2 regions of the Devosia sp. 63-57 genome follow, and region 1 is predicted to be linked to the other one. Evidence: riboswitches for the same ligand, from Rfam matches in the RefSeq annotation. Region 1 holds a riboswitch; the other holds the start of a gene.
The links. Region 1 has a riboswitch for cobalamin ahead of BGO80_RS12145 (hypothetical protein). Riboswitches for the same ligand answer to the same signal wherever they lie in the genome.
Positions count from the first base shown of each region.

Region 2: it holds a riboswitch for cobalamin, as region 1 does, so the genes downstream of both, nrdH (glutaredoxin-like protein NrdH) here and BGO80_RS12145 (hypothetical protein) in region 1, are expected to answer to the same signal.

Region 1 is NZ_MKUY01000005.1:796,409-804,320, reverse strand. It holds gene BGO80_RS12160 (FecCD family ABC transporter permease) at 1-751, opposite strand, end outside; gene BGO80_RS12155 (ABC transporter substrate-binding protein) at 758-1,756, opposite strand; gene BGO80_RS12150 (LLM class flavin-dependent oxidoreductase) at 1,753-2,781, opposite strand; gene BGO80_RS12145 (hypothetical protein) at 2,778-3,104, opposite strand; cobalamin riboswitch at 3,138-3,349, opposite strand; sul1 at 3,440-3,495, shown strand; gene BGO80_RS12140 (SulP family inorganic anion transporter) at 3,562-5,040, shown strand; gene BGO80_RS12135 (TetR/AcrR family transcriptional regulator) at 5,065-5,625, opposite strand; gene BGO80_RS12130 (metallophosphoesterase) at 5,780-6,655, shown strand; gene BGO80_RS12125 (ABC transporter substrate-binding protein) at 6,681-7,912, shown strand, end outside.
Region 2 is NZ_MKUY01000005.1:536,554-544,465, reverse strand. It holds gene nrdE (class 1b ribonucleoside-diphosphate reductase subunit alpha) at 1-1,940, opposite strand, end outside; gene nrdI (class Ib ribonucleoside-diphosphate reductase assembly flavoprotein NrdI) at 1,928-2,326, opposite strand; gene nrdH (glutaredoxin-like protein NrdH) at 2,334-2,555, opposite strand; cobalamin riboswitch at 2,665-2,866, opposite strand; gene BGO80_RS10940 (membrane-bound PQQ-dependent dehydrogenase, glucose/quinate/shikimate family) at 3,066-5,603, shown strand; gene BGO80_RS10935 (cytochrome c oxidase assembly protein) at 5,790-6,551, shown strand; gene BGO80_RS10930 (CopD family protein) at 6,548-7,048, shown strand; gene BGO80_RS10925 (DUF2231 domain-containing protein) at 7,029-7,583, opposite strand; gene BGO80_RS10920 (cytochrome c oxidase subunit II) at 7,509-7,912, shown strand, end outside.

The sequences.
Region 1 (7,912 bases):
TGATGACCGGAAGCGGCAGGAGTTTCCACTGTGCCGAGGCAAAGCCGCCCAGTGTCCAGAACAGCACCCGCGCTGCCAACTGCGGATCCGGTGAGGTCAGGACCAGAAGGCTGGTCAGGGCGCTGAGCACCGCGCTCATGGCGATGCCGGCAAGGACGAGGCGGGTGGGCGTGATCTGGCCGCCGGCCCGCGCTACCCAGAATACAACCATCAGCGTCACCAAAGCGCCGGCAAAGGCGGAGAGGTAGAGCGTATAGGCGCCGAGGCCGATAAGGCCCCAGCGCATGACCACCACCGCCCCGGTCGCGGCGCCATTGGACACGCCGAGAATGCTGGGGCCGGCCAAAGGATTGCGGACGATGGCCTGGATGGTCATGCCGGTGGCCGCCAGCGTCGCCCCGACAGCGCCGGCCAGGATAACGCGCGGGAGCCTCGTATCAATGATGATGGTTTCATAGACGCCGCGCCAGGTGACCGGCACGATTTCGTGGCCGACCAGAGCATTGAGGAGAATGCCTAGCGTGTCGGTGACCGGCACCGATACCGAGCCGAAGACCAGCCCGAGAATGGCCAGCGTCACCAGCACCAGGCCCGCCACCGCCATGGCCAGCGGATAGGGCAGGAGCGGCGCGCGTGTCTGGGTTGCAGACGCGGTCGCTCCCTGCAGCTCGGCAGGAGATTTGGATCGCAGCACGGCGAGAAGCCGTGCCTGCTCGGCACCCCTGGCGATATCGGGCCGGTGCTGATTCATGCCGGACTATTCCGCGAAGGCTTCGGGATGGAAGGCCTTGGCCATGCGTTCCACCGCATCGAGCGTGCTGGGACCGGGCTGGCCCTGGACGGAATTGACCAGGATGAAGCGCTCGTTGACGATGGCCGGGACCTCGGCAATGGTCGGGATGGATTTCAGCATGTCGATGCGGGCCTGACCCAGTTCGGTGTCGGGATCGGCGACGACCTGACCGCTGGCCGTGCCCGAATAGAATACCACGATATAGTCAGGCGCGCTCTCGGCGACCTGCTCCCAGCTCACCTGCCCATAACGATTGGGAATGTCGGCGAAAATGTTCTCGCCGCCCGCCGCGGCAACCGCCTGCGACAGCAGGGTGTGGCCGAGAACGCCATTGGGAGGGGCATCGCCGCCATTATAGATGAAGACCTTGATCGGCTCGGCACCATCGAGCTTGGCGGCAACCGCATCGAGCCGGGCCTGGAGGGTCGCGACCAACTCTTCGCCACGTTCGGCGACACCGAAAATGTGGGCGACGGAACGGATCTCATCGAACAGCTGGGCAAAACCGAAGGGCCCGAGATTGCAGCCTTCGACATTGAGGCGGGTATTCATGCCCAGATCGTGCAGCTGGTCGCGGGTGTGGCGGGATTCGCTGAAGCCATCGGGATAGCCGGCATAGACGAAGTCGGCTTCGGCCGCGAGCAGCTCTTCGGTGGTGGCCACGAGCGGGGAAATGATCGGGATTTGCTTATAGACCGCCTCATAGGCCGGGCTGATCTTGAGGTTGGCCATATAGGACGTGCCGGCCATGTGATCTTCGAGGCCTAGCGCCAGCATCAGCTCGGTGGCGTTGTTGGAGAGCGTTACCGCCCGTTCCGGCGCCGCTTCATAGGTGGTGACGACGCCGCAATTGTCGTCGGCATAGGGGAAGGCATCGGCCGCCATGGCGGGCACGGCGAGGGCAAAGACGCCAAGCGCCAGCGCTGTGCGCAGGTTGAAGCGGGACGAGAAATGGAAGGTCACCGGGAAATCTCCGTCTTGGGTGAAAGGGCAGGAAGAGCGTGGAGCGCGGGCAGCGCCGCGCGTCCGAACAGGGTTGCCATGGCGTCGGCCTCGGGCTCGGGCACTTCGCCATTGCCGTTGAAGATGAGGCGGATGCTGTCGATGCCGGTGCGGTCACGCAGGGCCAGCAGCTGCGCGGCACACTCATCGGCATCGCCTGCTATCATCTGCTCGGCGAGGAAGAGGTCGCGATCCACCGGCCTGACAGCGTCGAGGGGGCGATTGTTGAGCCGCGCATAGCGCAGGCGGCGCTCGTAAAGCCGGGGCAGCAAGGCGTCGACCAAGGCCAAAGCCGCGGCTGGGGTGGGGGCAATGGTGAGATAGCGGGAAATGGAGAAATCCGCCGGGTAGAGGCCGGTGGCACTGCCCGAAACGGTGTCGTGCACCTGCAATTGCCGGAGCTCGGAGGGTTCGAGACTGAGCAGCAGCGGCAAGCCATGGCGGTGGGCGAAGCCGACCGTATCGGGGCTGGAGCCCGCCACATAGACGGGGATGTCATCGCCCTCGGGCAGCAGCGGGCCGACCGCAAAGCTGGAGGTCGGCCAGACGCTGTCGGCGGGGACCAGGGTGGGCTGATGCCAGGCGGAGCGGATGAGATCGAAGGCCTCGAAGAAGCGGCTGCCGGTTTCTGCCGGGTCGATGCCCAGGGCCGCGAGCGTGGTGGGAAAGGTGCCACGGCCGATGCCGAAATCGAAACGGCCACCGCTCTGGCCGTGCAATTGCGCCACCTGCTCGGCAAGCAATAGCGGATGATAGAGCGGCAGCACCATGATGGAGGTGCCGACGCGAATGCGTCTTGTCGCTCCCAGGATGGAGGCGGCAAGCAGCAGCGTCGACGGATAGGGATCGGGCGGCTGCTGGAAATGGAATTCGTTGAACCAAAGGCCGTCAAAACCGAGGCCATCCATACGGGCGCAGAAGTCGAGCACCTGGCGATGGTCGAGCCGCTTGGAGCCGCGGGTAAATCCGGCAATATCGACCCTCATCGCGCCGTCCCCTCCCTGGGCGCATGACGGCAGCCAGCAGCAACCGGCCGGCAAGCCGGCACGGTCCGCAGACCGGTCATGAACGCAATTCTCCTCCCCCGCGCTTTTGTGATGGCGGGTTCATTGTGGCGATGGTTCCACAGGCGCAGCAGCAAAACCTGCACAAAACTGCAGTATTTTTGACAGGGGCGAAATACGGGCGAGCAAGGCGCGACGCAGCCGGCCTCCGGCGCGGTTGGCACGCGGAAATTGCGAAACAGCCGCAAAGGCGGCAAGACAAGCGCGAGCGCTTTACGGCGCGCACCAGAATGTGGCGTGTTCATGCCCTGCCCCTTGCCGGAACACCTCGTCCGACTTCATGGTCTGTTGCCTGGGCAGGTCTCCTGGCTCACGGCTGATCATGCGCTGCGTCGTCTTCCCGGACCCGATCGATCCAGTGACATGGTGACGAAGCGCTCGCCGCTTACAGTTGCGAGGGCAGCCACGGCGTTGGCCCCTGATGGGTAGTCCGCACCGTGTTCCCTTTTAATCCGCGCGTCATGGCGGAACCAAAGCGGGCAATCCATCGCATGAGCGCGCCAACGATGCAAGCGGATGGGAAGCGGCAGTGGAGCCGCGCTTGCTTTTCCGGGTCATTTGGGCGAGAGAGAAGACAGTCCTCGGACCCGGTGCAATTCCGGGTGGCTCTTCTGGCCGCCGATCCGCCAGACAATCCAGCATGCTATTTCCTAGCACACAACGCGCTCTCGCTTTCTGCGACTTCAGCCGTCTGGACCTTTCATGACCTTTGCACAATCCTTCCGCCGCGATTGGCTTTCCAATATTCGGGGCGATATCCTCTCGGGACTGGTGGTCGCCCTCGCGCTCATCCCCGAAGCCATCGGTTTTTCCATCATTGCCGGCGTCGATCCCAAGGTAGGGCTCTATGCCTCGGTGATCATAGCCATCACCATATCTTTTGCCGGCGGGCGTCCGGCCATGATCTCAGCCGCCACTGCCGCCACGGCCGTACTGTTCGGTACGCTGGTGCGCGAGCATGGCCTCGACTACCTCCTTGCGGCCAGCATATTGGCCGGGCTGATCCAGATCGTGGCTGGCTGGCTGCGCGTTGGCGCAGTCATGCGCTTCGTGTCGCGCTCGGTGATGACCGGCTTCGTCAATGCGCTGGCCATCCTCATCTTCATGGCGCAACTGCCCGAGCTGATCGGGGTGTCCTGGCAGACCTATGCGATGATCGCAGGGGGCCTGGCCATCATCTATCTGTTCCCCCGCCTTACCCGGGTGGTCCCGTCGCCGCTCGTCTGCATCCTGGTGCTGACGGCACTGGCATTGATGTTCAATATCGACACGCGCAATGTCGCCGACCTGGGCGCCCTGCCCAATGCGCTGCCGACGCTGCTGCTGCCCAATGTGCCGCTCAATTTGGAGACCCTGATGATCATCCTGCCCACTTCGGTAGCCGTTGCGGCGGTTGGTCTGCTCGAGAGCCTGCTCACGGCCTCCATTGTTGATCAGATGACCGATTCCAGCAGCAACAAGAACCGGGAAAGCGTCGGTCAGGGCATCGCCAATATCGCCTCGGGCCTGTTTGGCGGCATGGCCGGTTGCGCCATGATCGGCCAGTCGGTGATCAATGTGAAATCGGGTGGGCGCACCCGCCTTTCTACCTTTGCCGCAGGCGCGATTCTGCTGTTCCTGCTGCTGGTGCTTGGAGACTGGGTGGGGATGATCCCCATGCCGGCGCTGGTCGCCATCATGATCATGGTGTCGGTGGGAACCTTCAGTTGGTCCTCACTGCGCGATCTGGCGCATCACCCGCGCCGTTCGAGCATCGTCATGCTGGCAACGGTGATCACGGTGGTCGGTACACACAACCTGGCGCTGGGCGTCGGAGTTGGCGTGTTGCTGTCCGGCATCTTCTTTGCCTGGAAGGTGGCGCAGATCTTTCGCGTCACCACAACGCTCAGCGACGGCGTGCGGAGCTATCGCGTCGAGGGCCAGCTGTTCTTCGCCAGCGCCGAGGATTTCCTTGCCGCTCTCGACTTTACCGAACCGGTGGGGACAGTGCGCATCGACCTGACCGAAGCCCATCTGTGGGACCTTACCGGAGTGCAGGCCATCGACATGGCGGTGCTGAAATTCCGTCGGGCCGGAGCGGCAGTGGAGGTCATCGGGCTCAATGAGGCCAGCGCCACTATCATGGACAAGCTGGCCGAGCATGATCGGCCCGGCGCCATGGAACGCATGTTGGGCCATTGAGGCGGCGCAAGCAGGCCGACCAGCCTAGGCTTGGATAGCGTCCCAGCACATGTGGGCCACCAGCTGCCGGTCGGCTGCCGAGAGCGCCTTGCCGGTTTGGCGCAGGCGCTTGAGGGCGTTGCGGATGGAACCGCGCACAAAACTCATGATCAGGGTGGGCGTACCCGACCGAACGACGCCCACCGCCTGGGCAGCGACAAGCATGTCGATGCCGTCCTGCACCAGGGGACCGAAGACCGACTTGGCGTCTTCCATTGAGATCAGAGGGTTGTTGTCGAGATAGTCGAACAGCCGCGCCCGCTCGGTGTCTTCCCAGATGAACTGCATGTAGCGCTCGATATAAAGGCGGACCCTGGCATCTTCCGCTAGCCCCGGCATGTCCGTCAAACTGAGGGCCGCGGCCATTTCAGCGCTGACCTTGTTGTAGACGCCCAGCACCAGGTCTTCCTTGCTGCGGAAGTAGTTATAAAGCGAGCCAGTGGCGACACCGGCTTCCTCGGCGATCGCCGCCATCGAGCATTGCAGGCCATTGCGGACGATCAGTCTGGCGGCAGCGTCGAGAATGCGCTGCGCCTTGTCAGGCATTACATCCATTTTCTGAATGAACCTTCATTCACTTGTCATGAGGCGACGGTAACTCTGTCACCGCCGCTCCGCAAGCCCCCAACGAAAATAACGGCAAAACAAATAGTTACGGCGCATCCACGCTGCTTTTGACGCCATCGACAGGAGAAAGCCCTTGTCCGCACCGACCACTTTCGTTCACCTCACCGACCTGCATGTGGGCAATCCTGCAGTGCAGGACGACCATCTGCATTCCGACACCACGGCAACGCTGCGGGCCATCCTGGCCGATGTGAAAAAACTCTCGCCGCAGCCCGATTTCATTGTGGCCTCTGGCGATCTGACCAATCGCGGTGATGCCGGTTCCTACGAACACCTCAAGGACCTGATCGCCGAAGCCGGCCTCGACATGCCCATCCTGTTTGCCCTCGGCAATCACGACCGCCGCGATGGCTTCTATCCGGCCATGCTGGGACGCACCTCGGAGCTCGATCAGCCCTACGATCATTCGGCCGTCATCGGCGGGCTGCATGTGATCGTGCTGGATACCAGCGTGCCCAACAAGATCGGTGGCGCCTTTGAACCGGGGCAGCTCGACTGGCTGCTGTCTGAGCTCGGAAGCCATGCCGACCTGCCCAAGCTGCTGGTCATGCACCACGCCCCGGCGCTTGACACGCATGACCCCTCGATGGAGTGGGAATCGCTCTCCTATGCCGACACCGAGGCGCTGCGCCAGGCCGTTACCGGCAAGAGCGTCATCGGCATTCTTTCAGGCCATATCCACTATGACCGCGTCGCCAATTGGTATGGCATCCCGACCGTGGTGGGCATCGGCCAGCACGCTGCAACGGACGTCTTGTGGCTGCATGAAGGGCTGCGCATGCTCGAGGGCGCCGCCTTCGCCATCGGCAAGGTACGCCCCTCCGGCCTCTCCATCACCTTCGCACCGCAGCCGGCCACGCGCCGCGAGATCGGCGGCTTCCGCTTCGCCGACATGGCCGAGATCCTGAAGAAATACGAAGCCGACACCACCGTCGCAGCCGCCGAATAACCCCGGCGAAAGAGAAAGTCCCATCATGTTTCGCACCACGCTCCTGGCCAGCCTGCTGGCCCTTTCCACCGCCCTGCCGGTGCCGGCTCAGACCATGGCGCCCAGCATCGACCAGCCGGTAACCATCACCTTCTACAATTACAACCTGGCCTCGGCCGGCATCGGCGCGGACGCCACACAGAAGCTCATCAACGAGTTCATGGCGGCCAATCCCAATGTCACGGTCACCGGCATAGGCTATTCCAGCGCCGATTCCAGTCGCATTCAGGCCGACCTCGCCGCCGGCCAGCCGGTGGACCTGGTGCAGACGGTGTTTTCGGACCTCGACTTCTCGGTGCACAATTTCGGCGCCAAGGCGCTGGAGGACATTGCCCCGGCCGACGAAATCAGCGCGCATCTGGCCGGCATGCATCCCAATGGCACCAAGCTGGGCGTGCTGGACGGCAAGACCTATGGACTGGCCTATACCTTCTCGACCCCGGTGCTGTTTTACAATGCCGACCTGTTCCGTGATGCCGGGCTCGACCCCGATGCACCGCCGGCCACCTGGGAAGAACTCAAGGCCGACGCCCTCGCCATCGAAGACAAGACCGACGCCGAAGGCTTCTCTGCCGGGATCACCGGCCCGAGCGCAGCCGACTGGCTGTTCCAGGGCGTGGTGCGCTCCAACAATGGCGAAGTGATCTCGCGCGATCGCAAGACGCTCAAATTCGCCGAGCCGGAAGCGGTCGAGGCCGTGCAGATGCTGCGCGACCTCAACGATGCCGGCGTCTACGAAATCTACGAGGGGCTTGGCGCCGTCGACGCCATGGCGTCGGGCAAACTGGCGATGTATCTGCAGACCAGCGCCTTGCAGGCTGGTCTGGTGAAAGGGGCGGAAGGCAATTTCGAACTGCGCTCGGCCGCCATGCCGCGCTTCGGCGACAAGCCGACCCGCCCCAACAATTCGGGCTCGGCCCTGACCATCCACACCACCGACCCGCTCAAGCAGCGCGCCGCCTGGGAGTTGATGAAGTTCCTGACCTCCGAGCATGGCTATACCGTCATCACCTCGGAAATCGGCTACCTGCCGCTGCGCCCTGCCATCGTCACCGATCCCGCCTATCTCGCCGGCTGGATCGCCGAGCACCCGCTGGTGGCTCCCAATCTCGAGCAGCTTGACCGGCTCGAGCCCTGGGACCCGATGCCGGGCCCGAATTACCGCCAGATCGTCAAAACCATGATGGACGCCGTCGACATGGCAGTGTTCGGCGGGGC
Region 2 (7,912 bases), 260 kb from region 1:
GCGTCCTGATAATATTCGAGATTATCATTGGTCATGAATGCGGCGGGGTAATAGACGCGGCCGATCTTGCCTTCCTTGCGGATCTCGATCTTGGAAACGATCGGGTGGATCGAGGAGGTCGAGTGGTTGATGTAGGAGATCGAACCGGTCGGGGGCACGGCCTGCAGGTTCTGGTTGTAAAGGCCTGACATCATCACCTTGGCCTTGAGATCCAGCCAGTCTTCCTGGGTCGGAATGTGAATGCCGGCATCTTCAAACAGCTTGGCGACGCGCTCGGTGGCGGGCCTCCATTCCTTGCTGGTGTATTTGTCGAAATAGGTGCCGTCGGCATATTTCGAATTCTCGAAATTCTTGAACGTCTCTTCGCGCTCGGTGGCGATCAGGTTCGACGCACGGATGGCGTGATAGGTCACCGTGTAGAAATAGATATTGGTGAAATCGACGCCTTCGTCCGAACCGTAATAGATGCGCTCGCGGGCAAGATAACCGTGCAGGTTCATCTGGCCCAGGCCAATGGCATGACTTTCGGCATTGCCCTTGGCCACCGATGGCACCGAGGAAATATTGCTCATATCCGACACGGCGGTAAGGCCGCGGATCGCGGTTTCGATCGTGGTGCCGAAATCACCACTATCCATCGCATTGGCGATGTTGAGCGAGCCGAGATTGCAGGAAATATCCTTGCCCATATGCTCGTAGCTGAGGTCTTCGTTAAACACCGAAGCGTCGCTGACCTGCAGGATTTCCGAGCAGAGATTGGACATGGTGATGCGGCCCGCAATCGGGTTCGCCTTGTTCACCGTGTCCTCGAACATGATGTAGGGATAGCCGGATTCGAACTGAATCTCGGCGATGATCTGGAAGAATTCGCGCGCCTTGATCTTCTTCTTCTTGATGCGCTTGTCTTCGACCATTTCGCGGTATTTTTCGGTGACCGAGATCTCGGTCATCGGCACGCCATAGACGCGCTCCACGTCATAGGGCGAGAAGAGGTACATATCCTCGTTGTCGCGGGCGAGTTCGAACGTGATGTCGGGGATCACGACGCCGAGCGACAGCGTTTTGATGCGGATTTTCTCGTCGGCATTTTCGCGCTTGGTATCGAGGAAGCGCATGATGTCGGGGTGGTGGGCGTGGAGATAGACCGCACCCGCACCCTGACGGGCACCGAGCTGGTTGGCATAGGAGAAGCTGTCTTCGAGCAGCTTCATCACCGGCAACACGCCCGAGGACTGGTTTTCGATATGCTTGATGGGGGCGCCCATCTCGCGGATATTGGTGAGGCTGAGGGCCACGCCACCGCCGCGCTTGGACAGCTGCAGGGCGGAGTTAATCGAGCGGCCAATCGATTCCATATTGTCTTCGACGCGGAGCAGGAAGCACGAGACCAGTTCGCCGCGCTGCTTCTTGCCGGCATTGAGGAAGGTTGGCGTGGCGGGCTGGAAGCGACCGGCGATGATTTCATCGACAAGGTTCTTTGCGAGCTTTTCGTCGCCGCGTGCCAGAGCCAAAGCCACCATGCAGACGCGATCTTCATAGCGCTCGAGATAGCGCTTACCGTCGAAGGTTTTGAGCGTATAGGAGGTGTAATATTTGAACGCGCCGAGGAAGGTGGGGAAGCGGAACTTCTTGTCATAGGCGTGATCATAAAGATCGCGCACGAAGTTAAAGCTATATTGGTCGAGCACGTCCTGCTCGTAATAGCCTTCTTCAACGAGATAAGTCAGCTTTTCGCGCAGATTGTGAAAGAACACCGTGTTCTGGTTCACGTGCTGCAGGAAATACTGGTGCGCGGCCTGCTTGTCCTTGTCGAACTGGATATTGCCCTGCTCATCATAGAGATTGAGCATGGCATTGAGCGCGTGGTAATCCAGCGCCTGATCCTCGTCATGGACCTTGTCGGCCGGCTTGACCGGGCGTTCGAGTGTCAGCGTGTCCAAAACCGTTCCAGTCCTTGTTTGACAGTGGCGACGTCCTCTTCGGTGCCGAGCAGTTCGAACCGATAAAGGAGCGGCACAGCGCATTTTTGCGCGACGATGTCGCCGGCAAGGGCATAGCCGCTGCCGAAATTGGTGTTGCCCGCAGCGATGACGCCGCGAATGAGGCTACGATTGGCCTCGACATTGAGAAAACGGATCACCGGCTTGGGCACCGCCCCCTTGCCGTCGCCGCCACCATAGGTGGGCAGCACCAGCACGAAGGGTTCAGCCACCTCGGGCGGCGCGCTCGCCGCATCGACCGGCAGGCGCATGGCCACCACACCCAGCTTCTCGACGAAGCGATGAGTGTTTTCCGAGGTGCTGGAATAATAGACGAGCCCGGCCATGACCCGATCAGGCCAGCGCGCCGATCATGTCCGGACGGAAGCCGGCCCAATGCTGGTCACCGGCAACGACAACCGGCACCTGGCGATAGCCCATGGTTTCGACGCGGGCATAGGCTTCGGCATCTTCGGAAATGTCGATGATGGAATAGGCCAGGCCCTTGCGGTCGAGCGCGCGGGTGGTGGCGGTGCACTGGACGCAGGCGGGCTTGGAATAGACGGTGATGGTCATCGAATGGGTTTCCTCGCGGACATTGTGCTTGGCGCGGGGACAGACAGGGAAACGGCGCATGGCAGATGCCATAGCGATACCGCTCGCCTGACCGGACACCCCGCCGGTGGACGTTACTACGCTCGGGGCAGGTCTCCTGACTGGCGGGTCACAGCACTCATCCGGCCTTCCCGGAGCCTTTTGGGCCCAGTGGCATCACGCGAACAAGAACTCGCCGCTTACAGTTGCGGGGGCAGTTTCGGCCTTGCACCGAATTCCCATCTTAGCCGCCACGGCTTGCGCGCAGCGGAACCTCGAACACTACATATGGTATATGACCACTCCATTACGTCAATGTCGGCTTGCCATGATCGACGGGGATTCTGACGCATTTTGGCCTTGACGCTGCCGCGACTCCGGAGCGCCCCCAAGGAATCCGGGACTTTTGGGCAAAGTGAAAAACGGCAAAATTGTGCCGGAACCATCACGGCGCCCCTGCGTTGGCCCCACACAACCTAGAGGGAGACCGGCATGGCTGAGGCAAGGGCGCGACACACCACTGACCGGGGCCCGACCTATTGGTGGGCGGTGATCGTGGCGGTTCTGCTCATTGCCTTTGGGGCGCCGATTGCCGCCGGTGGACTTTACCTCATCACCCTCGGTGGCTCCTGGTATTACCTGCCGGCAGGCATCGGCCTGTTGCTCACCGCGTTTCTGTTGATCCGGCAGGACCGCACGGCCATCGGGGTCTACCTTCTGACCTATATCGGCACGCTGGCCTGGGCGTTTTGGGAGGCCGGGTTCAATGGTTGGGCCCAGGTGCCACGACTGGTCGCGCCCAGCGTGGTGCTGCTGCTGGTGTTGTCCACCTGGCCGGCCTTGAAGCGCGGCCGCCGCAGCTTCGGCACGGGTACGGCGGCCACGGCGGTGACCATTGCCGGACTGTTTGCCGCCATCGGCATTGCCAATCACAGCGTGGAAAGCACCTTGGCCCAGGACACCGACGCCCCGGTGACCGAACCGGCTACTGCCCCGGTCCCCGCGCCTGAAGATACGCAGGCCACCACCGAAGATACGGCCACGCCCCCTACGCCCCTCGACGTCACCCCGATCAATTTCGCCATGCCCGAAGCCGGCGCCGACTGGCCCGCCTATGGCGGCACGCATCATGCGACCCGCTATTCGCCGCTGTCGCAGATCACGAGGGATAATGTGGGGGACCTCGAACTGGTGTGGGAATATCGCACCGGCGATATGCCGGAAGAAGATGAGCGCTATTCCAACCAGAACACCCCGCTCAAGATCGGCAACCAGCTGCTGCTGTGCTCGGCGATGAACAAGGTGATCTCGCTCGACGCCCAGACCGGGCTCGAGCGCTGGCGCTACGATCCGCAGGTACCCACCGACGCCATTCCCTATAATGCGACCTGCCGGGGCCTGGCCTATTATGCCTCGCCGACGCTGGAAAGCACCGAGCTCTGTGCCGAGCGGGTGATCATGAACACGCTGGATGCGCGGCTGATCGCGGTTGACGTCGCCACGGGGCAGCTGTGCAGCGACTTCGGCAATGGTGGCATTGTCGATCTGGAGCAGGGTCTCGGTCACACGGTGCCGGGATGGTATGCGCCAACCTCGCCGCCGACCATCGTGCGCAATGTGGCCGTGGTCTATTCGCAGGTGCGCGACAACCAGCGCCGCGACGCGCCCTCGGGTGTGGTGCGCGGCTATGATACCGAAAGCGGCGACATGCTCTGGGCCTGGGATATGGGCCGGCCGGGCGAAAAGGGCCTGCCGCCTGAAGGCGAGACCTATACACGCGGCACGCCCAATGTGTGGACCATTGCCTCGGGCGACAATGAGCTGGGCCATGTCTATCTGCCGCTGGGCAATTCGGCGGTCGACTATTGGGGCGGCATGCGCTCGGAAGCGGAAAACACCTATTCCACCGCTTTGGTGGCGCTCGATGTCACAACAGGCGACGTGGCCTGGTTCTATCAGACGGTGCATTACGACATCTGGGATTATGACCTGGGCTCGCAGGGATCGCTGGTGGACTTCCCGACCGAAAACGGTCCGGTGCCGGCACTGATCCTGCCGACAAAGCAGGCCATGTTCTGGATCTTTGATCGACGCACCGGCGAGCTGCTGGTGGAAGTGGAAGAGCGTCCGGTGCCGCAGGGCGGCGTCGAGCCCGAGCGCCTTTCGCCGACCCAGCCCTTTGTCGTCGACTTCCCGAACCTGTTGCAGCCGGACCTGCTCGAAAAGCACATGTGGGGCATGACGCCGCTGGATCAGCTGTGGTGCCGCATCCAGTATCGGCAGGCCTATTACGAGGGTATCTATACGCCGCCCTCCGCGGATCGGAACTGGATCCAGTGGCCCGGTTATAATGGTGGCTCGGACTGGGGTGGCGTGGCCATCGACCCAGTGCGCAATATCATGGTCGCCAATTACAACAATACGGCCAATCTCAACCGGCTGATCCCGCGCGAGGATGTGGACGCCATGGGCGTGCGCTCCATCGACCAGGGCGGCCGCGAAGATGGCGCGCCAAGCAATGTCAGCCCGCAGGGCGATACGCCCTGGGGCATCAAGGTCAATGCCGGCTGGCGCGTGCCGTTCACCGACATGCTGTGCACCCAGCCTCCCTATGGCGGCATCACGGCGATCGATCTCACCACGCGTGAAGTGCTGTGGGACAAGCCCTTTGGTACCGCCCGCAAAAACGGTCCCTTCGGCATTCCTTCCATGCTGCCGTTCGATATCGGCACGCCGAACAATGCCGGCGCCGTGGTCACCGCATCGGGGCTGATCTTCATCGCCGCGACGACCGACGACCTCATCCGCGCCATGGATATCGAGAGCGGCGAAGTGCTGTGGGAAGCCGAACTGCCAGCCGGCGGCCAGGCCGGGCCGGCCATGTATGAGGTGGATGGCCAGCAATTCCTCGTCATTAATGCGGGTGGCCACAGTTTCATGGAAACCCCGATCGGAGACTATTTCCTCGCCTATGCCCTGCCCGAGACCCACGCGGCGGTGGATGCGATGACAGGGGAAGGGGCGGAGTAGGCGGGGCATCCCTGTGCCGGAGGGCGGTGAGCGTGGCCCTTTTGCCTCCCTCCCCCTTGAGGGGAGGGAATGAGGGTGGGGGTCCATCAGTGGATCTCTGAACCACCCCCTCCCCGGCCCTCCCCTCAAGGGGGAGGGAGAGCAGGAACCGCAGGCCTTGTGCGTCTTGGAAAAACGGAACGGAAAATGGATCAAGCGTCAGCCTTTTCCTTCGATATGAGTTATTGCGGCTCGCCGCCGACCCCCGCCGAGCTGATGGGGCGGTGGAATTTCGAGCCGGGTCTGATCACCGGTCTGGTGCTCACGGCGCTGGTTGGCGCGGTGCTGCTGCGCTCTGCGGATAGCGGCCGCAAGGCGGCTTTTGCCGGAGCCTGGGGACTGGCGGCGGTGCTGTTCGTCTCTCCGCTCTGTGCGCTGACCGTGGGGCTGTTCTCGGCGCGAGTGGGGCACCATGTGCTGCTCGCCATGGTGGTGGCGCCGCTCCTGGCACTGGCACTGCCGCCGCGCTGGGGGCGGGTGCTGCCGCTGCTGCCGCCCCTCGCCCTCTCGACCATCGCGCTCTGGCTCTGGCATGCACCGGATGTCTATACCGCCGCTTTCAGTCATCCCGGCATCTACTGGGCCATGCAATTGAGCCTTTTGGGCACCTTCACCTGGCTCTGGCTCGGGCTCATCCGCAATGGATCGGTGCTGCCGGCGGGGGTGACGGCTCTGTCGAGCGCGATCCAGATGGGGCTGCTCGGGGCGCTGCTGGTCTTTGCGCCCGCGCCGCTCTATGTGCCGCATTTTTCCGGCACGCTGGCCTATGGGTTCTCGCCGCTGGATGACCAGCAGTTGGCCGGGCTGATCATGTGGGTGCCCGCGAACCTTCCGCTCATGGTGCTGGCGCTGTGGCGGCTGGTGGCGGCGCTGGATTCCAGGCAGACGCGGCAGACGGCAGCCTCATGATCGTGACCTGGCTCAAATTCATCCATGTGGGCACCATCGCCTTCTGGGCCGCCGGGCTCATCGCCCTGCCGTTCCTTTATCTGCAGCGCAGGGGGCTCGAGGACGAGGCGCTGCATCGCCTACACGCCTTTGCGCGTTTTCTCTACGTCAGCATCGTCTCGCCCGCCGCCTTTATCGCCATAGGCACAGGCACGGCGCTGATCTTTCTGATGGGCACTTATGAGAACTGGTTCTCGGCCAAGCTGCTGGGGGTCGCCGTGCTGACCGGCATCCACATCTTCTCCGGCTTGATGATTTTGAAACTCTTCGAGCCGGGCCGGGCCTATCCGCTGTGGCGGCTGATCGGCGTGGTGACACTGACGGTCGCCGTGGTCACCATCATCCTGGCGCTGGTGCTGGGCAAGCCAAGGCTCGAATGGCCGGCGCTGTTCGCCAACCTCTTCGTGCCGGGCCGGCTGGGGGAGATTGCCGGCCCCTTCATCCCTTGGATGAAATGAGGAGGCCGACGCCATGATCGAAAATCAGCTTGCCGCCATGCCATCCCGCAAAACCCGCCGCCATGCTGGACAGCACCGACAGCATCAATCCGCTGGGCAGAACCGTTTCGGGCCAGAACAGGCGCAGCCCGGCATTGGCGCCGACAATGGCCAGCATGACCATGGCCGCGATGGCGTGGTTCCAGCTGGCGACGCGGACGCGTATGCCGGGCACTGCGAGCAGCTCGGCCGTGCCGACTACCGCCGCCAGCACGCCGAAGACAAAAGCGGCGCCGGCCGACCAGGTGCCGACCGCAAGCCAAAATGCATCACCGGTAAACCAGTAGAACATGTCGATCCCCAGCGTCGAGATGACGAAGGCGATCGGGAAATGCACCAGCATGGCGTGGATGGGATGACCCGCAACGGCAATGGCCGAGCCGATATCCTGTTCGGCCACTTCGCGAATATGGGGATTGGGATGGGTGGTGCTGGCTTCCTGGCCCTCTTCCAGCGCAATCTCAACCTGTTCGGCTTCGCGCGACGCTTCGCTCATCGTTTCACCCCCTGTTTCAAATTCGTTGCACTGTGTGCAACGCCGCTGGCGCTGGCCGGTTGCACCGGCGAGCTCTCGACGCTCGATCCCGCGGGTCCACGCGCGGCCAATCTGGCGACGCTGTGGTGGATCATGCTGGCCGGCGCGACGGCGCTCTTCACCCTGGTCATGGTGCTGTTCGCTTTGGTCTGGCGCCGCAGCGGCCCGCTCAAGCGCATCACTCCGGCACAGTGGATCATCGGCGGCGGCCTGGTATTGCCCATCCCGGTTCTCGTGCTGCTGACCGGCACGGCCCTGGTGCTGGGCGAGCAATTGCTGCCCCATGGCAC